One region of the Micromonospora sp. NPDC023814 genome, then DNA from elsewhere that is predicted to be linked to it. Evidence: riboswitches for the same ligand, from Rfam matches in the RefSeq annotation. Region 1 holds a riboswitch; each other region holds the start of a gene.
The links. A riboswitch is a leader RNA that binds a small molecule or an ion and turns the genes downstream of it on or off. The one in region 1 is predicted to bind S-adenosylmethionine.
Positions count from the first base shown of each region.

Region 2: it holds a riboswitch for S-adenosylmethionine, as region 1 does, so the genes downstream of both, thrC (threonine synthase) here and AB0G14_RS24790 (ABC transporter substrate-binding protein) in region 1, are expected to answer to the same signal.
Region 3: it holds a riboswitch for S-adenosylmethionine, as region 1 does, so the genes downstream of both, AB0G14_RS11675 (aminotransferase class V-fold PLP-dependent enzyme) here and AB0G14_RS24790 (ABC transporter substrate-binding protein) in region 1, are expected to answer to the same signal.

Region 1 is NZ_JBFAAF010000053.1:23,437-33,068, reverse strand. It holds gene AB0G14_RS24805 (hypothetical protein) at 1-837, shown strand, start outside; gene AB0G14_RS24800 (S8 family peptidase) at 1,296-3,524, shown strand; gene AB0G14_RS24795 (hypothetical protein) at 3,761-4,453, shown strand; SAM riboswitch class IV at 4,652-4,763, shown strand; gene AB0G14_RS24790 (ABC transporter substrate-binding protein) at 5,031-5,885, shown strand; gene AB0G14_RS24785 (amino acid ABC transporter permease) at 5,927-6,703, shown strand; gene AB0G14_RS24780 (amino acid ABC transporter ATP-binding protein) at 6,706-7,443, shown strand; gene AB0G14_RS24775 (hypothetical protein) at 7,595-7,777, opposite strand; gene AB0G14_RS24770 (N-acetylmuramoyl-L-alanine amidase) at 7,977-9,107, shown strand; gene AB0G14_RS24765 (VOC family protein) at 9,227-9,632, shown strand, end outside.
Region 2 is NZ_JBFAAF010000016.1:35,170-44,801, reverse strand. It holds gene AB0G14_RS11590 (LysR substrate-binding domain-containing protein) at 1-185, shown strand, start outside; gene thrC (threonine synthase) at 213-1,499, opposite strand; SAM riboswitch class I at 1,510-1,645, opposite strand; gene AB0G14_RS11580 (hypothetical protein) at 2,011-2,679, shown strand; gene AB0G14_RS11575 (ABC transporter permease subunit) at 2,841-3,716, opposite strand; gene AB0G14_RS11570 (alpha/beta fold hydrolase) at 3,713-6,577, opposite strand; gene AB0G14_RS11565 (hypothetical protein) at 6,933-7,487, shown strand; gene AB0G14_RS11560 (AAA family ATPase) at 7,575-9,632, shown strand, end outside.
Region 3 is NZ_JBFAAF010000016.1:62,912-72,543, reverse strand. It holds gene AB0G14_RS11705 (DUF402 domain-containing protein) at 36-542, opposite strand; gene AB0G14_RS11700 (ATP-dependent DNA helicase) at 638-2,917, shown strand; gene AB0G14_RS11695 (AI-2E family transporter) at 2,932-4,230, opposite strand; gene AB0G14_RS11690 (co-chaperone GroES) at 4,391-4,729, shown strand; gene AB0G14_RS11685 (hypothetical protein) at 4,832-4,999, shown strand; gene AB0G14_RS11680 (PrsW family intramembrane metalloprotease) at 5,097-6,560, opposite strand; SAM riboswitch class IV at 6,624-6,745, shown strand; gene AB0G14_RS11675 (aminotransferase class V-fold PLP-dependent enzyme) at 6,792-8,090, shown strand; gene AB0G14_RS11670 (FUSC family protein) at 8,224-9,480, opposite strand; gene AB0G14_RS11665 (metal-dependent phosphohydrolase) at 9,555-9,632, shown strand, end outside.

The DNA of each region.
Region 1 (9,632 bases):
AAGCGGCTCGGCACGGCGCAGCTCGACGACGGGCTCGGCCGGGCCGGCACCCTGCTGGAGCAGGCCCCGGCGGGTGACCGCCCGGCGCTCGTCGCCCGGCTGATGTCGCTGACCAGCCAGCAGCTGCGCCGGGAACTGGCACTCGCTCCCCCGCTGCGCCCGCCACGCCGCAAGATCACGCCGGAGAACCTGGGCGTCGACCGGGCCCACCCCAGTTGGCGGGTCCTGGCCGACGAGGTGGCCCGGGACTTCCCCGCGCTCACCCCCGACCAGCGCCGGGCGATGACCGACTGCCTGCAGGTCATCGAGGTCGCCGAGGCCGGCGAGTTCGACGCGTACCGGCCGCAGACCAGGATCGCGCTCGTCGACTCGTTCGAGAAGATGATGGTCGACGGGCAGATCCGCGTGCCGGATCTGACCATCGTCGCCAACCGCATGCGCGGCCGGCTCGCCGAGCACGTCTTCCTCGGTCCGCTGCCCGTCCTGCAGCAGACGATGTGGTTCCGCGGCGCGCGGATCGGCACCTGGCTGACCGGCCGGTCCAACCTGGACGGGCACTGGGTGGCCGGCGACGTGCCCTGTTTCCTCGAGCTGAAGTCCGACGCGATCCACCTCCAGACCGCCGCGGAGCAGCAGGCGACGGCCCGGCAGTACCTGCGCGACGCGCTCGGGGACTTCGAGAACATCCCGGCCGGATCGCAGTACCACCTCTGGTTCATCCGGGACCCGGGGCCGGACGGGCGGCAGCGGATGCTCGAGATCCTCCTGCCGCCGGGCGGCCCGATCGCGGGAGTGCACTTCGGGCCGGAGCCGCCGCCGGGAGTGCCGCAGCGGTGACCGCCGCAGCGCGACACCACGGCCGACAATCCGACCGGAGCGTCGGCGACCGGGATCGACACCCGGACTCCCGGCCCGGGCGATCCCCCCGACGAGGTCGTTGACCTGGGCGAGGCCAGGCACCTCGACACCGCCGGCGACTGCGGCCCCTGGCCGGACGACGAGCGGCTGATCGCGCCGCGCCCGTCGGGGTGACCCGATACCGGGCCCTCGCACGCCTCCGCACCCTGGCCGGCGACGCACTCGACGAGTGGGGCGCCAAACTCGACCGATGACGAAAAAACAGGCGTGCCGGCACGGCAAGTCCTTCACATCCGCGTGGAATCAGCAGGAAACGCGGAAATTCTTTCATCTATACATTTGAATGCATCGCCGTCTAGCATCACCTCCACCAGATCAACTTCCCGGATCCCTGCACCACCCCTGCACGGGATCCGGCGTCAGGAGAGGGACGACCGATGACACTCCCCCGCCCGTCCAGGCGCCACTGGCGTCTGGGCGTCGCAACAGCCGCGGTCACCGCCGCGGTGGCGTTCGGCACTCCAGCGACCGCCGCCCCCGCCGAGGGGCAGATCCTCCAGGCCGGCGGCGCCACCGCGGTCTCCGACTCGTACATCGTGGTGTTCAAGGACACCGCGGTGACCCGGGCCGAGGTCCCGGGCAGCGCCCGCACTCTGGCCGGTCGGCACGACGGCACCGTCGCCCGGACCTTCCAGCACACGGTGCGCGGGTTCGAGGCCCGGATGTCCGCCGCGCAGGCCCGGCGGTTGGCCGCCGACCCGTCGGTGAAGTACGTCCAGCAGAACCACGTCGTGCGGATCTCCGGTACGCAGAGCCCCACCCCGTCGTGGGGCCTGGACCGCAGTGACCAGCGCGACCTGCCGCTGAACAACTCCTACACCTACCCGAACAGCGGCTCCGGCGTCCGGGCGTACATCATCGACACCGGCATCCGGTTCTCGCACAGCGACTTCGGTGGCCGCGCGGTGACCGGTTTCGACTCGGTCGACGGCGGCTCGGCCGACGACTGCAACGGCCACGGCACCCACGTCGCGGGCACCGTGGGCGGCGCCGCGTACGGCATGGCCAAGAACGTCACCCTGGTCGGCGTCCGGGTCCTCGACTGTGGAGGCAGTGGCACGTACGCCGGGGTGATCGCCGGCATCGACTGGGTCACCGGCGACCACGACCCCGGCGAGCTGGCGGTGGCCAACATGAGCCTCGGCGGCGGGAAGGACCAGGCCGTCAACGACGCGGTCACCGCCTCCATCGCCGACGGCGTCAGCTACGCCATCGCGGCTGGCAACGACTACTCCGCCGACGCCTGCGGTGTCTCGCCGGCCAGCACCCCGAACGCGATCACCGTGGGGGCGACGACCAGCACCGACGCCCGGGCCGACTACTCCAACATCGGCACCTGCCTGGACATCTTCGGCCCGGGCTCGTCGATCACCTCGGCGTGGCACACCGGCGACAGCGCCACCAACACCATCAGCGGCACGTCGATGGCCACCCCGCACGTGGCCGGCGCCGCCGCGCTGGTACTCGCCGCCAACCCGTCGTACACCCCGCAGCAGGTCCGCGACAAGCTCGTCAACGACGCGACCAACGGCAAGGTCACCAACCCGGGCACCGGCTCACCGAACAAGCTGCTCTACGTCGGCAACATCAGCACGCCGACGCAGGACTTCGCCATGTCGGTGTCGCCGACCTCCGGAACGGTCAACCCGGGCAGCTCGGTCACCGCGACCGTCGGCACCACCACCACGGTCGGCAGCGCGCAGAACGTGACGTTCTCCGCCAACGGCCTGCCCGCCGGGGCCACGGCGAGCTTCAGCCCGGCGTCGGTCACCTCCGGCAACTCCGCCACGATGACCATCTCCACCACCGGCACCACCGCGCCGGGCACCTACCCGGTGACCGTCACCGGCACCGGCACGGTCACCACCCAGACCGCGTCGTACACGTTGACGGTCAACGGGCCGCCCGGCTGCTCGCAGACCAACGGCACCGACGTCAGCATCGGCGACAACACCACGGTGGAAAGCTCGATCACCATCAGCGGCTGCTCCGGCAACGCCTCCGCCACCAGCACCGTCGCCGTGAACATCGTCCACACCTACATCGGTGACCTCGTCGTCAGCCTCGTCGCCCCCGACGGCACCGCCTACACCCTGCACAACCGCAGCGGCGGCTCGACCGACAACATCAACCAGACCTACACCGTCAACCTCTCCAGCGAGGCCGCCAACGGCACCTGGAAGCTGCGGGTGCAGGACGCCGCCTCCGGCGACACCGGCTACCTCAACACCTGGACGCTCAACCTGGTCGGCGGGACGCCCCCGGACTGCACCGGCACGAACGGCACCGACGTCAGCATCGGCGACAACACCACGGTGGAAAGCTCGATCACCATCAGCGGCTGCTCCGGCAACGCCTCCGCCACCAGCACCGTCGCCGTGAACATCGTCCACACCTACATCGGTGACCTCGTCGTCAGCCTCGTCGCCCCCGACGGCACCGCCTACACCCTGCACAACCGCAGCGGCGGCTCGACCGACAACATCAACCAGACCTACACCGTCAACCTCTCCTCCGAGGCCCGTAACGGCACCTGGAAGCTGCGGGTGCAGGACGCCGCCTCCGGCGACACCGGCTACCTCAACACCTGGACGCTGACGCTCTAGCGGCAACGGCGTCACCAGCGCACCCCCACACCGGGGCCCCGGCTGAAGCTCCAGTCGGGGCCCCGACATCCGTTGCCGACCCGCACCCGGCGTGGCCTTCGCCGGTGCCGAGGGCTCGCCCTTCCGGTCAGGGTCCTCGTCAGCCGGGCCAACGGGTCCGGATTGGACCTGGTCGCCGCGCGGGCCAGCCTTCCTACGATGACCGTCGACGCCTCGGACACCGCCGGGAGGACCTCATGCCGGAGCGTTTCGCCGACCTGTCCACGCCGCTGATCGCCGACGCCTGCGTACGGCTGGGCGTGCCGCCGCGCGCGGCGCCGGCCGGGATCCGGGCGGTCGTCCCCGGCCACCGCCTCGCCGGGCGGGTGCTGCCGGTGCGCCACCACGGCAGCGTCGACGTGTTCCTGGAGGCGTACGCGGGCGCGGCCCCTGGGGACGTGCTGGTGATCGACAACGGCGGCCGGACGGACGAGGCGTGCGTCGGCGACCTGGCGGTGCTGGAGGGGGCCGCGGCCGGCGTCGCCGGCGTCGTGGTGTGGGGCCTGCACCGGGACACGCCCGAGCTGGTGGAGATCGGCCTGCCCGTGTTCAGCTACGGCAGCCTGCCGGTGGGCCCGGACCGCCTCGACGAGCGGGAGCCGGAGACGCTCGCCAGCGCCCGGATCGGGCCGCACCTGGTGAGTGCCGACGATCTTGTCATCGCCGACGACGACGGGGTGCTCTTCGTCCCCGCCGCGAACGCCGGGGAGGTGTTGGCGGCGGCGCAGCGGATCCGGGGCGTCGAGCGGGTCCAGGCGCAGCGCATCCGCGCCGGCGAGACGCTGCGCGAGCAGACCGGGTTCGCCGACTACCTCGCCCACCGCGCCACGGACCCCGGCCACACCTTCCGGCAGCACCTGCGGCGCGTGGGCGGCGCGATCGAGGAGTGACCGCCCGGGACCGAGCCCGCCGGTTCGGCCCCGGGTTCGGCGTGGGTTCGCCACCGGGCTGGGCGTCGGGGTCGGCCTCGGTTCGCCGCCGGTCGCCGCCTGGCCCGGCATCGTCTCCGTTCGCGCCGGGCGGCACCACGTGAGGGTGGTCATAGCGGCTGGACGCACCACCACGGGGGGCTGCTAGCCTCGTCGGCAGGTCATGAGCGCCAGCGTCAAGCCCCGGCTCGCTGGCCGGCAACCCTCGTCCGCGCAGGGGTGCCCCGGGTGAAGACCAGGCACCGGAGCAGCTTCGGTGCAAGCGTGGCCTGGTTCCCAGGTCAGCAACGACCGAGGAGAGCCATGTCCTTCCGCATCTGCGTACCGACGGTCCCCGCCGCGGCCCCGACGCCGCCGTTGACCCGGCGCCGCCACGTCGACATGATGCGGGTCTGCAGCGCCTCGTGTCGCCCCGGCGACCCGCGCTAGCCACGCACCAGACCCCCTTCCCAGGACCACCCCAGCGGTACGCCCACCGGGCGCACCGCCGGCGACGCACGCCCGTGCCCGCCGTCGGAGACCCCTTTCGGAGACACCTGTGCGATTCCTTCCCGCCCTCACCCGCGCCGCCGCCCTCGGCGTCGCTGCCGTCCTCGCCGCCACCGCCCTGACCGCCTGCGGCGACGACGCGACCGAGGCGACCGACAACCCGTACAACCTGCTCCAGCCGGGTGTGCTGCGCACCGGCACGCTCACGGACGCCCCGCCGAACGTCTACCTCAAGGACGGCAAGTTCACCGGCTTCGACAACGACCTGCTCACCGCGGTCGCCGCGAGGGTCGGCCTGAAGGTCGAGTTCGTCGGGACGGACTTCTCCGCGCTGCTCTCGCAGGTCAACAACCGCAAGTTCGACGTCGGAAGCTCCTCGATCACCATCACCGAGGCCCGCAAGAAGACCGTCGACTTCGGCAACGGCTACGATTTCGGCCACTTCGGGCTCGACGTGCCGGCCAATTCGTCGATCACCGGTTTCGACCAGCTCGCCGGCAAGCGGGTCGTGGTCGTGCAGGGCACCGTCCAGGACGACTACGCCACCGGCGAGGGTCTCGACCCGGTCCGGGTGCCCGACTACAACGGCGCGATCAACCAGCTCAAGGCCGGCACCGCCGACGCCTGGATCGCCCCCGCCGAGATCGGCGACAAGTCGGCCGCCGACAGCAACGGCAAGATCAAGGTGGCGGGGAAGCTGCTCAGCCCGGCCCCGACGGCGTACGCGTTCGCCAAGGGCAACGACAAGCTGCGCGAGGCGCTGAACAAGGGCCTCGACGAGGTGATCGCCGACGGCACGTGGAGCCGCCTGCAGGCCCAGTACTACCCGGGCCGCCCGATCCCCGCCGACTTCAAGCCGGGCAGCGGCACCGTCCCGGTGCCGTCGGCCTCGGCCGCCTCCTGACACCTACGGACGACGAGCGAGCGGGACGGTAGGAGAACACGATGGATCCGTTGAGCACCCTGTGGGAGACCTTCTTCGACTGGGACTCCATGCGCGAGGCGCTGCCCGAGATGCTGACGGTCGGGCTGCCCAACACGCTGATCCTCGCGATCTCCGCCGCCCTGCTCGGCTCGGTGCTGGGCATGGGGCTGGCCGTCGCCGGCATCTCGCGTACCCGATGGTTGCGCTGGCCGGCGCGGGTCTACACCGACGTGTTCCGCGGCCTGCCGGCCGCGGCGACCATCCTGCTCATCGGCGTCGGTCTGGCGCCGCTGGGCATGGAGGTGTGGGGCCCCAACCCGTATCCCCTGGGCATCCTGGCGCTGTCGCTGATCGCGGCGGCCTACATCGGCGAGATCTTCCGCTCCGGCATCCAGTCGGTGGAGGCCGCCCAGTTGGAGGGGGCCCGGGCGCTGGGCCTGTCCTGGGGCGAGGCGATGCGCCTGGTGATCGTGCCGCAGGGCATCCGCCGGGTGCTGCCGGCCTGGGTGAACCAGCTGATCGCGCTGATCAAGGACTCGAGCCTGGTCTACTTCCTCGGCCTGCTGGCCAGCCAGCGGGAGCTGTTCCGGATCGGGCAGGACTACGCGGCGAACACCGGCAACCAGTCGGCGCTGCTGCTGGCCGGCCTGTTCTACCTGGCGCTGACCGTGCCGCTGACCCACGTCGTGAACTGGATCGACCGGCGGCTGCGGCACGGCCGGCAGGCCGCCGCGCCCGCCGACGACGACGACCTCGACCTGGCGCTGCCGGGCGCGGCGGGAGGAAACCAGCGATGAGCATCGACACGACGACCTCGGTGAGCCTGAGCGTCCGCGACGTGCACCTGGCCTTCGGGTCGCACCGGGTGCTGCGCGGCGTGGACCTGGACGTCGCGCGGGGCGCGACGGCCTGCGTGATCGGCCCGTCCGGCTCGGGCAAGTCCACGCTGCTGCGCGCCATCAACCGGCTCATCGAGCCCGACCGGGGCGACGTGCTGCTCGACGGGCGCAGCGTGCTGGGCGACGATCCGGACGCCCTGCGGCAGCGGGTCGGCATGGTCTTCCAGCAGTTCAATCTCTTTCCGCACATGAGCGTGCTGCGCAACATCACCCTCGCGCTGCGCCGGATCAGGAAGCTTGGTGAGGACGAGGCGGTGGCGGTCGCCCGCGACCACCTGGAGCTGGTGGGGCTCGCGGCCAAGGCCGACGCCCGGCCGGCGCACCTGTCGGGAGGGCAGCAGCAGCGGGTCGCGATCGCCCGCGCGCTGGCGTTGCGGCCGCAGGTGATGCTCTTCGACGAGGCGACCTCGGCTCTGGACCCGGAGTTGGTCAAGGGGGTGCTGGGGCTGATGGCCGAGCTGTCCGCCGGCGGCATGACGATGGTGGTGGTCACCCACGAGATGGGCTTCGCCCGCGAGGTCGCCGACACCGTCGCGTTCATGGATCGCGGCGTGGTGCTGGAGGCCGGCGAGCCGGCCGCGATCTTCGAGGGGGCGGAGCACCCCCGGCTGCGCCGCTTCCTCTCCCAGGTGCTCTGACCCCGCCGCGACATCCCCACCGAGGAGGACCACCGGCACTGCCGGGAACACGGGCCCCGGCCGCTACTTCTTCACGTCCTTGTGCCGGTAGGTGACCTTCGACTCGGACGTCCCCTTCCCGGTCACGATCGGCTCGTGGTCGAGGGCCGCCTCACGCATGCGCTCGCCCGCCGTGTCGGAAACGGGCGAGGTGTGGAAACCGGCGCCTGCATTCCTCCTTCCTGTCGCTGACCGCGGTGAAGTGGGTGACGACCTCCTTGGCCCCGTGCTCCTCGGTCTTCGCCGTCACGAACTCGGCCGCGATCTCCAGCAACGGAGCGACCTGGCCGGTCACCGGGCTGACGACCCACGGCCACCTGCGCGTCGCTGCCCGTGATCCCCGACCTCGACACGGACGGTCACCCGGACGGCCGGGCGGCTCCTTATTGACCAGCGGCGGAGGTCTGGGCAATATCTTCCACAACACAGGCGGCCACTGGAGTTTCCTTTCACGCACCCTTTCCCACCCCCGACCCGGCCGCACAGGAGATGCCATGCACCTCGACCACTCCGAACTGGACCGTCGGACCCTGCTGCGGGCCGGCCTCGGCGCCGCCACGGTCGCGGTCGTCGGAAGCGAACTCGCCTTCCCCGCCGCCGCGCAGGCGGACCCCGGCGCCGACCTGGACTGGATCTACAGCTGCGACGAGTGGGGCGCGCGTCCGCCGGCGGACCCGCTGTCGGTCAGCGCCATCCCCACCAACAAGATCATCGTGCACCACATGGCGTTCCCGAACGTCACCGACTACTCCGAGGCGCAGGCGATCAAGCTGGCCCGCGACTGCCAGGACCTGCACATGGACGGCAACCGCTGGTCCGACACCGGCCAGCACTTCACCGTCAGCCGCGGTGGATACGTCATGGAGGGGCGCCGGGGCAGCCTGGAGCGGCTGCAGGCCGGCGACCGGCAGATGATCTCGGCGCACTGTCCGGGCGAGAACGGCCGGGCGATCGGCATCGAGAACGAGGGCACGTACGTCACCGAGACGCCGCCGGAGGCGTTGCTGGACTCGCTGGTCAAGCTCTGCACGACCATCTGCCGGCAGTACGGTCTGCACGCCCACGACATCTTCGGGCACTGGGACTTCCGCACCACGCAGTGCCCCGGCGCCGCCTTCTACCGGCAGTTCCCCGTCCTGCGCCGCCGGGTGTTCGAGGCGCTCGACACCGACCTGGCGGACGTGCCGGCCCGCCGCTGGCCGGACCTGTGGCGGTTCGTCGGCTCGCCGTCGGTGCGGGTCGTGCAGTACCTGCTGGCCCACCGCGGCTACACCGTGCCGGTCAACAGCGTCTTCGACGCCGCCACCGTCGCGGCCGTGCAGGACTGGCAGTACCGCAACGGCATCCCGGTCGACGTCGACGCCACGCTCACCGCGCCGACCTGGGAGACGCTGGCGCCGGAGCTCGACAAGGACGCCGCCGGGATCCCGGTCAGCGCCGCCCAGTTCATGCTCAACTTCAAGGGGTGGGCGGACGTCGCCGTCACCGGCGAGTACGACCACGCCACCAAGAAGGCCGTCCAGGATCTCCAGGCGCTGCACGGCCTGCCGCGCAACGGCAAGCTCACCACCAACACGTGGTGCGTCCTCGTCGGCGGCGTCGTGCGCCACTCCTTCCGGCACTGACCGCCCGCGGCCCGTGGGACGACCTCCCGCTCCCACGGGCCGCGGAACGTGGGCGCGCCTCGTCCACATCCGGCCCCTGATCTGCGACGATGACGCCTTCACGACCGGAGGAGGGTGCTGTGGCGTCTCGGCTCAACCCGTACATCAGCTTTCCGGGCACCGCACGGGAGGCGATGGAGTTCTACCAGCGTGTGTTCGGCGGCTCGCTGTCGATGAGCACCTTCGGCGAGTTCGGCACCGACGATCCCGCGCTGACCGACAAGATCATGCATGCGATGTTGGAGACCGACCGGGGCTACACCCTGATGGCCTCGGACACCGCGCCGGGGATGGAGCACGATCCGGGCAACAACGTCGCCGTCAGCCTCAGCGGCGACGACGCCGACGAGCTGCGCGGCTACTGGGAGAAGCTCGCCGACGGCGGCACGGTGACCATGCCGCTGGAGAAGCAGATGTGGGGCGACGAGTTCGGCATGTGCGTCGACCGCTTCGGCACCAGATGGATGGTGGACATCGGCCAGCCCC
Region 2 (9,632 bases), on a different contig from region 1:
CCTTCGTCGCGGCTGCCCGACGGCACGACCGCCGTGCCGCCGTGCTCGCCTTCCGTCAGGTCGCGGCGACGGTCGCGCGCCGCCTGCACGCCGTGCTCACGCCGGCCGATGGCAGACCGGACCGGGTGGCCGGCGTGGGGGCGAGTCGCGCGACCGGTGCCGGGGCGGGCCGGGCCGGCGGCTGAGCCGCGAGCGGTCACCGGCCTCGGACCTCAGCCGAGGAGGCCGGCGTCGCGGGCGGCGCGCAGCGAGGGCCTGATCCGGTGGGTGGGGCCGGCCTGGGCGGCGATCGCGTCGAGGGTCTTGAGCCCCTCGCCGGTGTTGAAGACGACGGTCTCCGCGGTCGGGTCGAGCCGGCCGGACTCGACCAGCTTGCGCAGCACCGCCACCGTCACCCCGCCGGCGGTCTCGGCGAACACGCCGGTGGTGCGGGCCAGCAGCCGGATGCCAGCGCGGATCTCGTCGTCGTCGACGTACTCCATCCAGCCCCCGGTGCGGCGCACCGCCTCCAACGCGTAGAGGCCGGCGGCCGGGTCGCCGATGTTCAGCGACTTGGCGATGCCCGTCGGCTTGACCGGGGTGATCGTGTCGGTGTCGGCGTGCAGGGCGGCGGCGATCGGGTTGCAGCCGGCCGACTGGGCGCCGAAGACTTTCCAGCCGCCGGCCGGCGGCTCGACCAGCCCGATCTCGACCAGCTCGGCGAACGCCTTGTCGATCTTGGTGAGCAGCTCCCCGGAGGCCATCGGGATGACCACCTGGGCCGGGATCCGCCAGCCGAGCTGCTCGGCCACCTCGTAGCCGAGCGTCTTCGACCCCTCGGCGTAGTAGGGGCGGACGTTGACGTTGACGAACGCGGTGTCCTCGAACTCGTCCGTCTCCACCAGCTCGCCGCAGAGCCGGTTCACGTCGTCGTACGAGCCGTCGACGGCGACCAGTTCGCCGCCGTAGACGGCGGTCGTGACGACCTTGCCCTGCTCCAGGTCGCCGGGGATGAAGACCACCGACGGCGCCCCGGCCCGGGCGGCGTGCGCGGCGACCGAGTTGGCCAGGTTGCCGGTGGAGGCGCAGGCGTAGCGGCTGAAGCCGAGCGCCCGGGCGGCGGTCAACGCGACCGAGACCACCCGGTCCTTGAACGAGTGGGTCGGGTTGCCGCTGTCGTCCTTGACCCAGAGCGGGGCGGTGATGCCCAGCTCGGCCGCGAGGTGCGGGGCGGCGACCAGCGGGGTGAAGCCCGGGTCGAGGGTGACCCTGGTCGCCGGGTCCTGGCCGGCGGGCAGCAGCGCCGCGTACCGCCAGATGTTCTGCGGGCCGGCCTCGATCTGCTCCCGGGTGACCGTCGCCAGCGCGGCGGCGTCGTAGTCGACCTCCAGCGGGCCGAAACACTCGTAGCAGGCGTGCTGGGCGGCGAGCGGGTAGCGGGCCGAACAGGCGCGGCAGACCAGGGCGCGGGCGGGGCTGGCGGTGGTGTCGATGCCGGAGACGGCGAACGTCGACGTCATGTCGAGGGTCCTCTCATCTTTCCCCGCATCGCACCCTGCGGCGGGGACGGAATTGGCACCTGCCCCGCCGGTCGCTCTGCGGTGAGCGCGCGGGGTGGTTGCCGGGGCGTCGTCGGGCCGTATCCCTCAGCCCCTCTGGATGAGGTATGCAGTTGTGCCGCCGAGTCTACGGGCAACAGCCTGCCCTGCCGAGCGGGGTTCCCACGCTGTGAGCGGCCCCGCTACCGGGTCACCCACGGCGACCGGGTCGGCGACCGCCACCGGGTCGGGTGAGCGCCGCGCCCGAGCGTGCGTCGGGCACGTCGGCACCACGCCTCCACGAGGCCCGTCGAGCGCCTCCACGGGACCTGTCGAGCTGCCCCGTCCGTGGGACCACCCGGGCACCCGCACCGGGGCCCGGCGCCGGCGACGGAGGTGACCGCTACCGCTGGCGCTCGCGGACGTGACCCGCGGCCGGGCTGGCGTCGACCCGTTACGGTGCGGGGGCTCATCGACGGAAAGGGATCGCACGATGCGTCGCAAGCTCGTCCCGGTGGTGGCGCTCTCCATGGCCTGCCTGCTGGTCGTCACCTCCGCCTGCTCCACGGGCAGCCGGAAGAAGCGCAACCGGTCCTCCGACCGGCCGGCCGGCGCCTCGACGAAGAAGGACCTCGACATCGACGAGGCGACGACCCGGGCGACTCCGACCCCCCGCCGCACGCCCCGGCCGGCCGACCAGCTCACCTGCGCGGAGCTGCGCGACGCCGAGGTGGGGAGCAGGAAGGTCCGCTACAACGGGTACGCCGACCCGATCCCCCTCGCCGGCGGCCGCTGGTCGGGCGAGGACGGCGCGACCGTCGAGCTGCAGAAGCCCTGCGCGATCGGCGACCTCGACGGTGACGGGGCGGCCGACGCGGTCGGCGCGGTCATGCTCAACGGCGGCGGCAGCGGCAGCTTCTTCACCCTCGCCGTCTGGCGCAACGTCGACGGCGACCCGGCCTACCAGGCGCAGACCGACCTCGGCGACCGCACCCCGGTGTCGAGCGTCAGCGTGCGCGACGGCAGGGCGACGGTGGTCTACCTGACCCGGACGCCGGACAGCGCGATGGCCGAGCTGAACATCCGGCGCACCGCCGTCTACCAGCTCAGGGGCACGTCACTGACCGAGCTGAGCCACACCGACGCCCCGTACCGCCCCTGACGCCCCCGCCGCTGGCCCCCGCGGCCGGTCGCACAGACGGGGCAGGTCGACAGCGGCGATCCCGGTGCAGGTGGTCAACGGGGCCGCAGGAATCACCTCGGGCTTCGACGACCCACCCCGGCCGCTGACCCTGCAACCCGGCGAGCGGGTCGGTGCCGCTGCTATGAGACGACGTCCTTGCGGGTGAACCGCCAGAAGGCGAGGCCCCAGAACAGCGTCGTGTAGCTGATCGCCGAGATGGCGCCGCGTACCACGTCGTCGGTCTGCACCGGCGTCGACAGCAGCCCCAGCCAGGCGGTGCTGTAGTGAGTCGGCAGGAACGCGCGCAGCGCGCCGAGCGCGGTGATCTGGTCGAGGATGCTGGAGAGGATCCACAGCAGCACCGCGCCGCCGACCGCGCCGAGCGCCGCGTCCGTCACCACCGACAGCAGGAACGCCAGGCCGGCCACCACCAGGAGTACGACCGCCAGGTAGCCGAGCACCCCCAGCAGCCGCAGCAGCCCCTCCCCCGGTTCGAGCTGGGCGGCGACGGTGCTGCGCAGCGGCTCCCAGCCGTAGCGCAGCGTGCCGATCAGCAGGGCGGTGCCGGCGAGCAGCAGCAGCGCCAGGGCCGAGTAGGCGAGCGCGACGAGCAGCTTCACCGTCAGCAGGCGGGCCCGGGGCACCGGTATCGCCAGCAGGTAGCGCAGGCTGCCCCAGCTCGCCTCGCTGGCCACCGTGTCCCCGAAGAACAGCGCCACCACCACGACCAGCAGGAACGACGCCGAGACGAAGATGGTGAACAGGGTGAAGTTCAGCCCGCCCGAGGTGGCGAACTCGACCAGGCTGCCGAACTCCCCACGCCCGTTGTCGTCGTCGTCGCCCGTGTCGAACTGGAAGGCGATCAGGATGATCAGCGGCAGCAGCACCATGAACCCGAGCGCGAGCTGCGTACGCCGCCGGGATGCCTGCCGCCGGAACTCGGCGCCGAACGGCAGGGTGGCCGACGGCCGGTAACCCGCCGCCGCGCCCACCGTGGGTGACGTCCCCGCCATCATCGGTCCCCGCTTCCCCGAGAGTTCTCACCGACCAGGGCGAGGAACGCGTCCTCCAGGCGGCGCCGCGGCACCACCCGGTCCACCCCGATGCCGGCCCGGACCAGCTCGGCGACCACCTCGCTGCGGGCGGTCCCGTTGGTGTCCACCACGAGCTGGCCCTCGCCGTCGGGAAGCACCCGCACCCCGTGCAGGCCGTCCAGCACCGCCCGGGCGGCCGCCGGGTCGGTCACCTCGAAGAGCACGCTCGGCGACTCGCCCACGATCTCCTCGACCGGGCCCGAGGCGACGATCCGGCCCTTGTTCACCACCACCGCGTGCGTGCAGGTCTGCTCCACCTCGGCCAGCAGGTGGCTGGAGACCAGCACCGCACGGCCGTCGGTGGCGTAGCGCTGGAGCACCCGGCGCATCTCGGCGATCTGCGGCGGGTCGAGCCCGTCGGTCGGCTCGTCCAGCACCAGCAGCTCGGGCAGGCCCAGCATCGCCTGCGCGATGGCGAGGCGCTGCTTCATGCCGTGGCTGTAGTTCTTGATCCTGCGGTGCACGGAGTCGCCCAGGCCGGCGATCTCCAGGGCCTCGTCGAAGTGCGCGTCCTCGGCCGGCCGCCCGGTGGCCCGCCAGTACGCCCTCAGGTTCTCCAGGCCGGACAGGTGCGGCAGGAAGCCCGGCCCCTCGACCAGCGCGCCGATCCGGGACAGCACCGGCGAGCCGGGTACCAGCCGATGCCCGAAGACGTAGATCTCGCCGGCCGTGGGCTGGGTCAGCCCCATCAGCACCCGCAGCGTGGTGGTCTTGCCGGCGCCGTTGGGGCCGAGCAGGCCGACGACCTGGCCGGGATGCACCTCGAAGTCCACGTTGGAGACGGCGACGAAGCCGTCCGCGTACTCCTTGCGGAGCTGCCGCACGGCGAGCGGGACGCCCGCGTACGCCGGGTGGACGGAGCTGTCCTGGCGGCGGTGCCGGCGCCGGGCCACGGTCACGACCGCGACGAGCCCGACCGCGATCGCGGCGACCAGCCCGACCAGCACCCACCGCCACACCGTGGCGGCGGTGGGGATCGGCTCGCCGGCGACGGTCGGCAGGCCGACCGCGCCGCCGACCGCGACGGTGTGGACGGTGGGCTCGACCGGGGTGGCGTACGCCTGGTCGGAGGTCGCCACCACGACGCGCAGCCGATGTCCCGCCTCGACGCGACGGACGATCGCCGGCAGCGTGACGGTGACCGGCTGCGCCGCCTCGATCCCGCGCGGCAGGCCGGTGAGCCGGACCGGGGCGACCAGGCCGTTGGGCAGGGTGGCCGCGCCGTTGGGGTCGACGTCGTAGAGCTTGACGAAGAGCACAGCCTCGCCGGTCGGCGACGCGGCCCGGATGTCCACGGTCGGCGCGCCCACCACGTCCACCGCCTCGGTCAGCGGCTCCGACTCGAACCGGGCGTGCTGGCCGGGGATGTCCCCGGCGACGCCGCCGAGCAGGGACGACAACTCGCCGGCGAAGGGCACCGAGGAGATGGCGGCGGGGTTGCCGGCCGGCGGATTGGCGACCGGCTGGGCCGGGCCGGCCACCGGAACGTCGCGGCGGGCCGTGCCGGCGACGCCCGGGTAGTCGGCGGTGCGGTAGCCGGTGGCCACCAGGCCCCGGTCGAGGGCGTCGAAGCCGGCGATGCGGGACCAGGTGAAGCCGACCCCCGGGGCCTCGCCCGCACCCTTGACGTAGTGGTCGAGCCACTGCACGGTCAGGAACTTCACCCGGTCCGAGTCGGTCCGCGGGCCCTCGCCGCCGTCGTGCCCGCCGGTGAACCAGGCCACCCGCACGGGCGTGCCGGCGGCGGCGATGCCGCGCGCGTTGGCGTCCGCCTCACCGAGCGGGAAGAGGGTGTCCGCCGCGCCCTGCACCAGCAGGGTCGGCGCCTTGATCCGGTCGAGCACGCCGGCCGGGCTGGACCGGCGCAGCAGGTCCACGGCGGCCTGGTCGGCCCGGCCGGTGGTGGCGATCCGCAGGTACGCGGCGCAGATGTCGGCGGCGAACCGGCCGCACGACGGGTCGGCGGCCCCGGCCGGCGCCCGCCCCGGACCGGTTCCCGGGCCGGCGCCCGGCCCCGGGCTGGGCGGGCCGGCGGAGGCGGGCGCCCCCTCGGGCTGGGTGGCGCCGGCCCCGGAGAGCCCCGCCGGCCCGGAGCCGACGTTGCCGCCGCCGCCGAAGAAGAGGCCGGCCCAGCCGGACTTGAAGACGCCCTCGGTGGGCTGCTTGCCGGTGCTCTCGGGCAGGAAGGAGCGGGACAGGTCGTGCCAGGTGATCATCGGGACGATCGCGTCGACGCGCTGGTCCTGTGCCGCGAGCAGGAGCGCCAGGCCGCCGCCGTACGAGCCGCCGACCACGCCGACCTTCGGGTCGCCCGCGGCGTCGGTGCGGATCTCGGGGCGGGCGGCGAGCCAGTCCAGCAGGCGCTGGGCGTCCCGGACCTCGTAGTCCGGGTGGTCCAGGTGGATCTGCCCGCCGCTGCGGCCGAAGCCGCGCGCCGTCCAGGTGAGCACCGCGTAGCCGCGCCCGGCGAACTCCTCGGCGTCGGCGCGGACGGACTCCTTGGTGCCGCCGAAGCCGTGCGCCAGCAGCACCGCCGGCACCCGGCTCGCCGCCGAGGCGCTCTCCGGCAGGTAGAGCGTGGTGTCCAGGTCGACGGGCTGGTCGCCGGCCGGTCCGGAGCGGACGGTCAGCATCGCCGACTCGGCGCGGACGTCCGGCTCCTGCGGGACCACCGCCCAGGTCACGGCGGCGGCGAGCAGCACGACGGCCGCCGCCGCGGCGACCGCGCGCCGGCGGGTGGGCAGGGCACGCCGGATCCACGCGGCCGACGACGGCGATCTCATGCGGCACACGGTACGGCCCGAACCCTGAGCGTTGGCTGAGATCCTCCGTACGGCCGTCCGGTTGGTCCGATCGGCGGCCGGACCGGTGCGACCGCCGCGGGTGCAGACCCTCCCAGGGAGACGAATTCGTATCACGTGAATTCCGATTTTCGGCGAGAAATCCCCTCCGATCCATCCATGCCACTCTCCCGAACGGCACCCAGCGTGGCCGGTGGCGGGACGAACGGTCACCTGGCGCCTCATGACGGAAAGCTGACCGTTCGACGACCGGATCGCCCCTCGCTGTTCGGTTAATTTCCGGTCCGGTGCACGGGACTCCACGGTCGATGCGTTTCACGTGAAGGGGGCGGTCGTGATGAGAGGTGGACTGGACGAGACACTGGCCCGGTTGGCCCGGCGCGAGGAGGCGCTGCGCCGGCAGGCCGCCGACCAGGGCGGGGCGGCGGACGGGGAGGCCGCCGCACCGCCGGCAACGCCGGACGGGGTGGCCCGGGCCCGCGCCCGGGTCCGCACGTCGCACTCGGAGCAGCTCGCCGACGGTCGGGGCGAGGCCCGCAACGCCGGGCCCGGCTGGGGCGACGCCCGGCGCGCCGGCGAGCCCCGCGACCCGGTGGCGGAGGTCGCCGACGCCGTCCGCCGGGTGGTGGTGGGCCACCCCGGCATGGCCGTCACCATTCGGGTCGAGCACGACCGGAAGGCGTACCCGCTGCGGATCGCCTGGACCGGCACGGGCGTGACGGTCGGCGCGGAGACGCCTGCCGTACCGTCGCCTGCGGCGGGGCCGGCGTCGGGCAGGACGCCGCCGGCCTGGACGCCCGGCCGGGAGGGGCTGAGCGCCGACCCGGCGGCGCGGCTGACCGAGCTGCTCCGCAACGACCCGTCCCTGCTCGACGACGGTTCCGGCGGGTAGGCAGCGCGTCGTACGGGAGCGCGGTGCAGGGCTGCCTGCCTTCGAGCGCGACGGGTGCCGGATGACATCGGGGGCTAGGGTCGGGCGGTGGCGGAACCCGACCTGACCCTGACCGCGAGCCTGCGGCCGGCCGCGCTGGACGCCCGACGGGGCATCGTCCGGCTGCACCCGGAGGTGCTCACCGCGCTGGCGCTGCGCCCGGGCGACCCGGTGCGCCTGGCCGGCCGGCGGGTGACCGCCGGGATCGTCGCTGCCGATCCGACCGCGAGCACCGCCCTGCTCCACGCCGACGACCTGATGCTGGGCAACCTCGGCGTCCGCGACGGCGGCCAGGTGACGGTGAGCCCCCTTCCGGTCACCGCGGCCCGCCGCGTCGTCCTCGCCGGGCCGGCGCCGGTCGCCGCCGTGGTCTCCCCCGAGATGCTCCGGCTGGCCCTGCTCGGCAAGGTGGTGACGACCGAGGACGACGTGTCGCTGCTGCCGCAGGACGTCCTGCCCGACGCCTCGGTACGCAGCCTGGTGGAGGCCGCCCGACGCAGCCTCTCCAACAGCGTCGGCTACGCCTGGACCAGCACCCTGCTCACGGTGGTCGCCGTCGAGCCCGGCACCGGCTCCCTGGTCACCATGGACACCGTCGTCGGCTGGGAACACGGCCCGGCGACCCACGGCTCCGCCGCCGCGGCGGGCTCGCCGGTCACCCGGGCCGCCGGCGCGGCGGGCGGGTCCGGTCAGGCCGCCGGCCCGGCGGGCCCCGGCCGGGCCGGCGGACCCGGCAGCGCGCCTGGGGGCGGCCCGGCACACGTCGGCGCGGCCGAGGGCACCGGCGGCCCTGCCCCCGGCTCGCGCCGGGCCGGGCGTGAACCGGCAACCGCGGACGCCACGGGCCGGGCCGGCGCGGGTGACGGCGCCACGAAGGCGGACGAGGAGGCCGCGCCCTCGGTGGACGAGCTGCCCGGGCTACGGTCCCAGGCCGAGGAGCTGACCGAGCTGCTCGACCTCGGCTTCCACCACCGCGAGGTGCTCGGCCGGCTGGGCACCACCGTCTCGCTGGGCGTACTGGTCGCCGGGCCGGCCGGCTCCGGCAAGGCGGCGCTGGTGCGCGCCGTGGCCGCCCGGGTCGGGGCCCGGGTCTGCCCGCTCTGGGCGCCCGAGTTGGCCACGCTGACCAACCAGGCCGCCGCCGACCGGCTGCGCGCGGCCGCAGCCGAGACGCAGGCCGGCGGGCCGGCGGTGCTGCTGGTCACCGACGTGGAGGCGCTCGCCCCGGCCGACGGGCCGGGACCGGTGGCCACCGTGTTCCGCCAGGTGGTCGCCGAGACCGTCCGGGCCGGCGCGGCGGTAGTCTGCACCACCGGCCGGCCCGAGGCCGTCGACCCGGCGCTGCGCGCCCCGGACCTGCTCTCGCTGCGGATCAGCGTCCCGCTGCCGGACCCGGCGCTGCGCCGGGACCAGTTGACCGTGCTGACCCGGCAGGTCCCGCTCGCCGAGGACGTGCGGCTCGACGAGGTCGCCGGGCGTACCCCCGGCTTCGTCGCCGCCGACCTGGCCGCGCTGGTGCGCGAGGCCGGGGTGCGCGCCGCGCTGCGGCAGAAGTCGGCCGAGACGCCGACGGTCGCGATGACCGACTTCACCGCCGCCCTGGAGGTGGTCCGGCCGACCACCATGGCGGCGTCCACCCTGGAGCTGGCCTCGGTGACCCTCGACGACGTGGGCGACCTGACGGAGGTCAAGGAGACGCTGACCGAGTCGGTGCTCTGGCCGCTGACCTACCCGGACACCTTCGCCAGGCTCGGCGTGCAGCCGCCGCGCGGGGTGCTCCTCTACGGCCCCCCGGGCTGCGGCAAGACCTACCTGGTCACCGCGCTGGCGGGGTCGGGCCGGGCGAACGTGCTCTCGGTCAAGGGCGCGGAGCTGCTGTCGAAGTGGGTGGGCGAGAGCGAGCGCGCCGTCCGCGAACTGTTCCGCCGGGCCCGCGAGGCCGCGCCCACGCTGGTCTTCCTCGACGAGGTGGACGCGCTCGCGCCGGTGCGCGGCCAGGCCAGCGACGGCGGTACGACCGACCGCGTGGTCGCCGCGCTGCTCACCGAACTGGACGGGGTGGAGGCGCTGCGCAACGTGGTGGTGGTCGGCGCGACGAACCGGCCC
Region 3 (9,632 bases), on a different contig from region 1:
GCCCGGGCACGCCAGGCCACGGCGACCGCGCCGGCTCAGACCACCAGGGCGAGCCACTTCCGGTACGACGTGGCGAACGGCTCGGTGCCGTCGCCGAGCGCGCCGAGGAGCCACCGGGCCGCCGCCTCGGCCTCCGCCACCACGTCGTCCGGATAGCCGAAGCGGGCCCGGTGCTCGGCGAACTCGTCCTCGTCGCGCAGCTCGACCGCGCCGGTGGCCCGGCGGCGCACCACGTCCAGGTCCAGGTCGATCAGGTGGACGGTGTGGTCGTCCTCCCAGCGGGCCGGGCTGGCGATGTCGCAGTAGACCTCGCTGGTGCGCGGCGGCGGGTTGAACATGCCGGTCCACCAGCCCTGGTGGGGCACCAGGAGCACGAACGGGATCTGCTCGACCGACGGCCGGCCGTGGTAGACCGACTTCGTGCCCTCGGTAACGCCGAGCCAGACGCCGAGGTCGTCCTCGGCCAGCCGGCGGGCCGGGTAGTCGCGGTGGGCGCTGCCGTCGTACTTGCGGTAGATCACGCGGACCACGTCGCTCGGCATGAGTCGCACCCTAACCGATACCGCCCATCGGTCGCCGCACGGAAGTTACCGGACTCGGCCCGTGGGATTCCGTACCGTGACGACGCCACGGCCGGATCGGCACGGCCGGTGTCGGCGCCGGCGGGTACCGTCGCACGGTGACTCCGCGCCTCGCCACCGGTTCCGCCGCCCCCTCGCCCCGCACCGGAGGCCGCCGGCGGGGCTCCCGGCCGAGCGGGGCCGAGCTGCTCGCCGCCGCGGTCGGCGCGGTGCCCGGCGGCGCCGCGCGCCCGGGTCAGCAGCAGATGGCCACCGCCATCGAGGAGTGCGTGCGGGCGCGCGAGCACCTGCTCGTGCAGGCCGGCACGGGCACCGGCAAGTCGCTGGCCTACCTCACCCCGGCGCTGACCGTGGACGGCCCGGTGGTGGTCTCCACGGCCACCCTGGCGTTGCAGTCCCAACTGGTCGACCACGACCTGCCCCGGCTCGCCGACGCCGTGGAGCCGGTGCTCGGCCGCCGGCCCACCTTCGCCGTGCTCAAGGGGCGGCACCACTACCTCTGCCTGGCCCGGCTGGACAACTCCACCGAGGACGAGCCGGAGGACACGCTCTTCGACGCCCCGGCGGCGCGCCCCGGCGGCGGCACGAAGTGGCTCGGCGAGGCGGGGCGGCTCGGCAAGCAGATCCAGCGGCTGCGCGACTGGGCGGAGAAGACCGACACCGGCGACCGGGACGAGCTGGACCCGGGCGTCGACGACCAGGCGTGGCGGCTGGTCTCCATGCCGGCCCGGGAGTGCGTCGGCGCCGCCCGCTGCCCGTTCGGCGCGGAGTGCTTCGCCGAGGCCTCCCGCGCCCGCGCCCGCGAGGCCGACATCGTCGTCACCAACCACAGCCTGCTGGCCGTGGACATGCTCGCCGGCCGGCACATCGTGCCGCCGCACAAGCTGCTCATCGTGGACGAGGCGCACGAGCTGGCCGACCGCGTCTCCTCGGCCGCCCAGGCCGAGCTGGTGCCGGAGCTGATCGACCGCTCCGCGAAGCGGGCCCGCCCACTGCTGCGCCCGGAGACCGCCGACTCGCTCACCGCGGCTGGCGACGCCCTGGCGGTCGGGCTGGCGGAGGCACCGGCCGGGCGGATCACCTCCGGGTTGCCGGCCGCGCTGCGCGAGGCGTGCACCCTGCTCGACGCGGCCACCCGGGCGGCGCTCGACGGCATCGGCGAGATCAAGGCCGACGACCCCGATCCGGTGCGCAAGCAGCAGGCCAAGGCGGTGCTCGACGAGCTCTCCGCCACCGCCCAGCGGCTGCTGGAAGAGGCCGACCACGACGTGGCCTGGGTGGAGAAGAACGACAACACCGGCCGCCGGGCGCTGGTGGTCGCGCCGCTGTCGGTCGCCGGCACCCTCGCCACCCACCTGTACGACGAGCGCACCGTGGTCGCCACCTCGGCGACCCTGACACTCGGCGGCCGGTTCGACACGGTCGCCCGGGCGCTCGGGCTGGAGGCGCCCCCGGCCGACCCGCCGTCACCGGCCGCCGCGGCCCTGGCCGCCCGCGCCGCCGGACGCACCGACCCGGCCGGGCGCGCCGGAGTCACGTCGGCCGCCGGGGCCGGCCCGGCCGGGGCCACGGGTGGCGGCGGGGCGACCGGACGCGCCGGGTCGGCGGGGAACGAGCCGCCTGGCCCGGCGACCGGCACGCCCGGCCTGCCGGCCACGTCGGGGCCCGGGTGGCGCTCGCTCGACGTCGGCTCGCCGTTCGACTACGCGCGGCAGGGCATCCTCTACGTCGCGGCGCACCTGCCCCGGCCCAGCGTCTCCGGGCTGCCCGACCCAGCCGGCGAGGAGCTGCTCGCGCTGGTCACCGCGCTAGGCGGGCGTACGCTCGGCCTCTTCTCCTCGCGACGGGCCGCGCAGCAGGCGGCGGAGCTGCTGCGCGCGCGGACCGACCTGCCCGTCCTGCTCCAGGGCGAGGAGGCGCTGCCGCTGCTGGTGCGCCGGTTCCGGGAGGAGAAGGCGAGCTGCCTGTTCGGGGTGATGTCGCTGTGGCAGGGCGTCGACGTGCCCGGCGACTCCTGCCAGCTGGTGGTCATCGACCGGCTGCCCTTCCCCCGGCCGGACGAGCCGCTCGCGGCGGCCCGGGCCGCCGCGGTCGACGCCAACGGCGGATCCGGTTTCGCCGCGGTGAGCGTGCCGATCGCCGCGGTCCGGCTGGCGCAGGGGGTGGGGCGGCTGATCCGGTCGACCGGCGACAAGGGCGTGGTCGCGGTACTCGACTCGCGGCTGGAGACCGCGCGGGGCTACGGAGCCTTCCTGCGCCGCTCGCTGCCGCCGTTCTGGTACACCACCCGGCCGGAGGTCGCCCGCGGCGCCCTCGAACGCCTCGCCAAGGTCTGACCCGCCCAGGCGGGTCAGGGGGCCTTGGAGGCGACGACGACGGCGTCGGGCGGGGTGTCCGGAACGGTGCGGGCGACGAGCCGGCGGACGGCCGTGTTCAGCACGGCGATCAGCGGCACCGAGACGAGCGCGCCGGTGATCCCGGCGAGCACCACGCCGGCCGCGATCCCGATGATCACCGCGAGCGGGTGGATGGCCACCGCGCGCCCCATGATCAGCGGCTGGAGCAGGTGCCCCTCCACCTGCTGCACCCCGATCACCACGCCGAGGATGATCAGCGCGGTCACCGGGCCGCTGTCGACCAGCGCGACCAGGACCGCGACGACGCCCGACAGGGTCGCCCCGACGATCGGGATGAACGCCCCGAGGAAGACCAGCGCGGCGAGCGGGAAGGCGAACGGGATGTCGAAGACGACCAGGAAGACGCCGATGCCGACCGCGTCGATGAAGGCGACCAGCACGGTCGCCCGCACGTAGGCGACCAGCGTCGACCAGGACGCCCGGCCGGCGTCGTCGACCTTCCAGCGGGCGGCCACCGGCAGCAGCCGGACCAGGAAGCGCCAGATCTTGTTGCCGTCCCGCAGGAAGAAGAAGGTCGCGAAGAGCACCAGCAGCGTGCCGGTCAGCACCTCGGCCAGCGTGGCGGCGGTCGAGAGGGCACCGCTGGTGAACTTCTCGGTGTTGTTGTTGATCCAGTCCTGGCCCTCGTCGATGTAGCGGTCGAGCTGGCCGTCGGAGAGGTGCAGCGGGCCGGTCTTGAGCCAGTCCTGGATCTGCCGGACGCCCTCCGAGGACTTCTTGCTCAGCTCCGGCACACCCTGGATGAACTCGTTCACCACCAGGGTCAGCGTGCCGATCACCGCGGCCAGGCCGCCGACCAGCACCACCGCGGTCGCCAGCGAGCGGGGGAAGCGGGCCCGCAACAGCCAGCCGACGGCCGGCGCGAGCAGCGCCGAGAACAGCAGCGCGACCGCCAGCGGGATTATCACGATCTTGATCGCGCCGACGATGTTCAGCAGCGCCCAGCCGACGATGCCGATCACGATCAGCCGCCAGGACCAGGCGGCGGCGATCCGCAGCCCGTGCGGCACGTCGGCGTCGTCCCGGCTGGAAGTGGAGGTGTGCACCGCCGCCGGCGTCTCCGCCCCGACCACGGCCGCCGACGGCGCCGCCACCGGCCCGGGGGTCGCCGGCGAGGCCACCCCGGCCGGCTCGGGGGCGTCGACCGGGTCCGTACGACGGGGGCGCACCGATTTCCGGCCCGACTCGTACGCGCGACGGAGCCGTCCGCGTACCCGCTCGAAGCGGCTCAAGCGCACCTCCTGGCTTCAGAACCTGGCCGTGCCCGCCCCGGTGGGCGGACAGGGTACGTCCGACCACGCCACCGTAGGGCAGTTCCGCCACCCAGTGCCCCCCGCCCCCGGCGCGTAACCGCTCACGGCCGCCCGACCGGGACACGGTAGCGTTTCCGGCGTGACCGCCGACCAGAATCTCGACTCCGGCCTGCCGATCCGCCTGCTGCACGACCGCGTGCTCGTGCGGATGGAGGGGAGCGAGGGTGAGCGCCGCTCCACCGCCGGCATCGTGATCCCGGCGACCGCCGCCGTGGGCAAGCGGCTCGCCTGGGCCACCGCTGTCGGGGTGGGGCCGAATGTCCGCGCCATCGTCTCGGGCGACCGGGTCCTGTTCGACCCGGACGACCGCTCGGAGGTCGAGCTGCACGGTCGCGGGTACGTGCTGCTGCGCGAGCGCGACGTGCACGCCGTGGCCGCCGAGCGCGTGGAGAACGACTCCACCGGCCTCTACCTCTGAGCCCTCCCCGCCCGCCCCGCCGCGCGCGGCTGCGGGCGCCGGTGTCGTTTGCGGCGCTCCCGGCCGGGAAGCCAGCCGCACCACCGGCCCTGGGGAGGGACGATGCCGGTATTCGTGAAGAAGCTGCTGCTCTGGGGAAGCGTCGCGTTCCTGATCTACTTCATGGCGTTCCGGCCCGAGGGCGCGGCGGAGATGTTCAAGGCGATCGGGGCGGGGCTGATGGCGATGGCGCAGGGCCTCGGCGACTTCCTCACCAGCCTGATGACCTGACGACCCGGACCACCACGGGGCGGCCCGGGGCGCCGCCTCAGCGGTGACCGGCGGCCGGGGACCGGGCCAGTGGTGGCCGGGCGGCCGGGGACCGGAGTCAGTGGTGGCCGGGCGGCCAGGAACCCGCGGGTCGCGCGCCGGGCCAGCCGGGCGGGCCGTAGCCAGGGGCCCCGTAGCCGGCGGGGAAGGCCGGGGGCGGCGGGGCGAGCACCACCGGGATCGGCACCACCGGCTCGTCCGGCGCCTCGACCGGCCGCTGCGAGCCGTCCGGGAACCGCAGGTGGTAGCGGTGCCCGTCCCAGATCCCGGCCGGCGCCTGCGGATCCCTCCCCACGAAGAACGACCGGTACGCGGCGATGGCCTCCAGCAGCTCCCGTTCCTCCCGCGCCGTCCGTTCCCGGTCCGCCGGCCTGCGGTCCAGGCCGCGCAGCGCGCCGTCGCGCAGCAGCGCCAGCCGGGTCGCCGCGAACTGGTAGCCGCGCATGGCCCGCACACCGGCGTCCCCGGCCACCCGCTTGGCCCACACCCGGGCCGCGTGCCGTCGCCCCAGGCTGCTCAGCGCCGCCACCTCCGGCGGGGTCAGCCAGCCGGCCCGGACGTAGTCCGGCAGGGTGCGCTCGGTGAGCCGCCCCTCCCAGGCCCGCAGCCACACGGCCAGCCCCACCATGCCGAAGAAGATCGGCACCATCACGCCGATGAAGCCGTACAGCATGATCAGCGCCTCACCGGTGGCCTGGGTGAGCGTGGGCAGCAGGTTCCACAGGCCGTGCAGCATCATCGCCAGCAGCAGGCCGGCGATCGGGGCGAGCACCCGGACACGCCGGTCGGCGGTGCGGGCGGCGATGCCCAGCCCGACCCCGGTCATCGAGGTGAACAGCGGGTGGGCGAAGCCGAAGAGCAGGATCCGGACGATGAAGATCGCGATGACCTGCTGCGTGCCGGTCGCCGGGCCGTACCGCTCGACGCCGGTGGCGTAGCCGTAGCCGCCCAGGTAGAGGATGTTCTCCACCATGGCGAACCCGATCGCGGAGAGCCCGCAGTAGACCAGGGCGTCGGTGATCCCGGAGATCTCCCGTCGGCGGAAGATCAGCAGCAGGATCGGCCCGAGCGCCTTGGTGAGCTCCTCGATGAACGGCGCGACCAGCACCGCCGTCAGCGCGGTCGGCAGCCCCCAGTCGTCGAAAAGCCCGGACGAGAACTCGTTGACGGTCAGCGAGGCGGCGGTCGAGACGAACGCGCCCCAGGCGAAGCAGAAGATCAGGTATTTCAGCGGTTCCGGTTCGTACCGGTCGAGCCAGAGGAAACAGCCCACCAGCACCGGAACCGGGAGGATCGCCGCGACCAGGCCGATCAGCAGCGCCTGCACGCCGAGGCTCTCGCCGAGCGTGAAGACCATGAACACCGCGCAGGCGGCGATCAGCAGGACGACCCCGGCCAGCACCAGGGCCCGCCGCCAGCCCAGCCGGCGCAGCGGCATCCGGGGAGCGGCCGCGCCCGACTGCGGGACGGCGGGCACGGTCGGCGACGGCGGCAGGGGTGCGCCGGGCGGGGTGTCGGCCATGCGGTCAGCGTAGTCACCCCCGGCCGGCTGGACCGGGCGCATCCGCGCGCTATGCTGCCGGCAGGTCACGAGCGCCAGCGTCAAGCCCCGGCTTGCTGGCCGGCAACCCTCGTCGAGGTTCGCGGTGGGGTGCCCCGGGTGATGACCGGGCCCGGCCCGATCCGCGTGCCGGGCAAGCGCGGACCCCGCCCGGTGTGCCCACCCGGGGTCCCCGGACCCGGAGGTCGGCCGATGACCGTCACCCTCGTACCCCCGCCCGCGCCGCACCCGACGCGGACCGCGCCGCCGCCCGCGGCCGCCGGGCCGCTCGACGTGCTCGGCGTGCCGGGCCAGGTCAACCTGGACTACGCGGCCACCGCGCCGTGCGCGCGGGCCGCCGCCGACGCGGTGGCCGAGCTGCTCCCCTGGTACGCCAGCGTGCATCGCGGCGCGGGGGCCCTGTCACGGCGCTGCACCCTCGCCTACGAGCGCGCCCGGCAGACCGTCGGCGACTTCTTCGGCGCCCGCGCCGGCGACCACGTGCTCTTCACCCGCAACACCACGGACGCGCTGAACCTGCTGGCCCGGGTGCTGCCCGCCGGCACCACGGTGGTGACCTTCGGCGGGGAGCACCACGCGAACCTGCTGCCCTGGCCGCGCGGATCGGTCCGGCTGCCGGTGCCGCGGGAGCCGGCCGAGGCGGTCCGGGCGCTGGACGCCGCCCTCACCGAGCTGCGCAGGCCGGGCGCGGGGGGCGCCCCCGGCACCGACCGCCGCCCGCCCGTGCTCGTCGCGGTGACCGCGGCGAGCAACGTGACCGGCGAGCGCTGGCCGGTGGCGGAGCTGGCCCGGGTGGCCCGGCGGCACGGGGCCCGGATCGCCGTCGACGCCGCGCAGCTCGCCCCGCACGCGCCGGTGGACGTCGCCGCCCTCGACGTCGACTATCTCGCGGTCTCCGGCCACAAGCTGTACGCGCCGTTCGGCGCGGGGGTGCTCGTCGGGCGGGCGGACTGGCTGGACGCCGCACCGCCGTACCTGGCCGGCGGGGGCGCCACCGGTCACGTCGGCGCGGCCACCCACGACGTGCGCTGGGCGACCGGACCGGCCCGGCACGAGGCGGGCACGCCGAATCTGCTCGGCGCGGTCGCCCTCGCGGCGGTCTGCGGCGCCCTGGCCGGGGCCGACCGGGCGGCGCTGCACGACGCCGAGCAGGCCCTGCTGGCCCGGCTGCGCCGCGGCCTGGCGGCCCTGCCGCACGTGGTGGAGCTGCGCACCTTCGGGCCGGACGCGCCGCGGGTGGGCATCGTGTCGTTCGTGGTGGCCGGCCGGGACTCGGCGGACGTGGCGGCGGACCTGGCCGGCAACCACGACATCGGGGTGCGCGACGGCCTCTTCTGCGCCCACCCGCTGGCCCGGCGACTGCTCGCCGAGGCGGCGGCGCGCAGCGGCCGGCGGGACCTGCCGCCGACCGCCCTGCGCGCGAGCGTCGGCCTGGGCAGCACGGCGGAACACGTGGACCGGCTGCTCGCCGCCCTCGCCGCGGCGGCCTGAACGACCCCACCGCACGGCTGACCCGCGGGCCGGCGGGTCAGCCGACCGGCAGGGCGGCGGGTCAGCCGACCGGCAGGGCGGCGGGTCAGCCGACCGGCAGGGCGGCGGGTCAGCCGACCGGCAGGGCGGCGGGTCAGCCGACCGGCGGGGCGGTGGGCGGCTTCGGGGCGGCGGCCGGCTCGGCCTGGCCGCTCGGGGTGTCCTGGTCGCCGAAGGACTCCCGGACCAGGCGGTTCGCCTCCTCCTGGCTGATCCCGGAGGCCACCAGCAGGTCGCTGGCCGTGGTGCGCACCTGCGCGATCACCACGCTGCCGGAGAAGCCCACCCCCTCGGCGTACGCCCGGCCGGCCTCGCTGACCGCGCGCAGCGCCCGCTCCCGTGCCTTCTCCGGCTCCTCCCCGACGGCGAACTCGTGCTTGAGCAGGCGTACCGACTCGGCGAGGTGGCCCGCCGCGTCCGGCATCGGCTCCGGCACGGGCTCCTCGTCCTCGATCAGGGTGACCGCGCGCCGGATCAGCGTGCCGGCGTTGCGCATCGCCCGGTCGATCGGGTCGGCGGCCTCGGCGTAGTGGGTGAGTTCGTCCCGCCGGTGCCACCGGGCCGGCGAGAGGACGGCGGTCTCCTTCGCCCCCTCGATCGCCTCGGTGAAGGTGGACAGCTCCTCCTGGTTGTTGCGCAGCCGGTCCAGGGCCCGTTGGGCCTTGTCCCGGTCCCGTTGGCGAAGGGCGTCGGCGGTGTCGTCGAGCTGCGCGGCGAGCAGGTCCAGCGCCGGCCGGGCGGCCCGGTTGATCACCCGGAGCGGATTGAGCGGCAGCAGGACCGAGGTGACCAGCAACGCGATCCCGCCGCCGACGAACGCGTCGACGAACCGGGGGATCTCCAGGTTCGCGGTCTTCGGGCTCAGCGTGACGATCAGCACGGCCGTGGCCGCCGCCTGGATGACGATGGACACGCTGGCGCCGGCGAAGATGGTCAGCACGATCGACCCGGTCACCACGAGGCCGAGCTGCCACGCCCCGGTGCCGACCAGGTAGATGAGGAAGTCGCCCACGGCGACCCCGATCGCCACCCCTAGGATCAGCTCCACCGTACGGCGGAGCCGCTGCCCGACCGAGGCGGCGAGGGTGCCGACCGCGGAGATCGGCGCGAACACCGGCTCCGGGTTGCCCAGCAGATTGTGCGCCGCCCACCAGGACAGGCCGGCGGCGAGGCCGGCCTGCACGGCCAGGCCCCACGCCATCCGCACCCGGTGCAGCCGGTCGTGCAGGGTCGCCCTGCCGCGGTGCCGCAGCTCCTCCATCGCGTCGGCGATGCGGGCACCGTCGATGTCCGTTCCGCCGTCGCGGCGGATGGCCCGCCGCACCAGCGAGAGTCGACGGTCCCGGGCCACGGCCATGGCGGGGACTACCCGTACCGGGGCGGGTGAATCCTCCGTGTCGGCGGCGGTGCGGCAGACTCGGCCGCATGGCCGACCTTCTCGACCGGTGGCGGGCGGCGGCCCGGGGCGCCGGGGCGACCGACGCGACGCAGCGGGACCGCGCC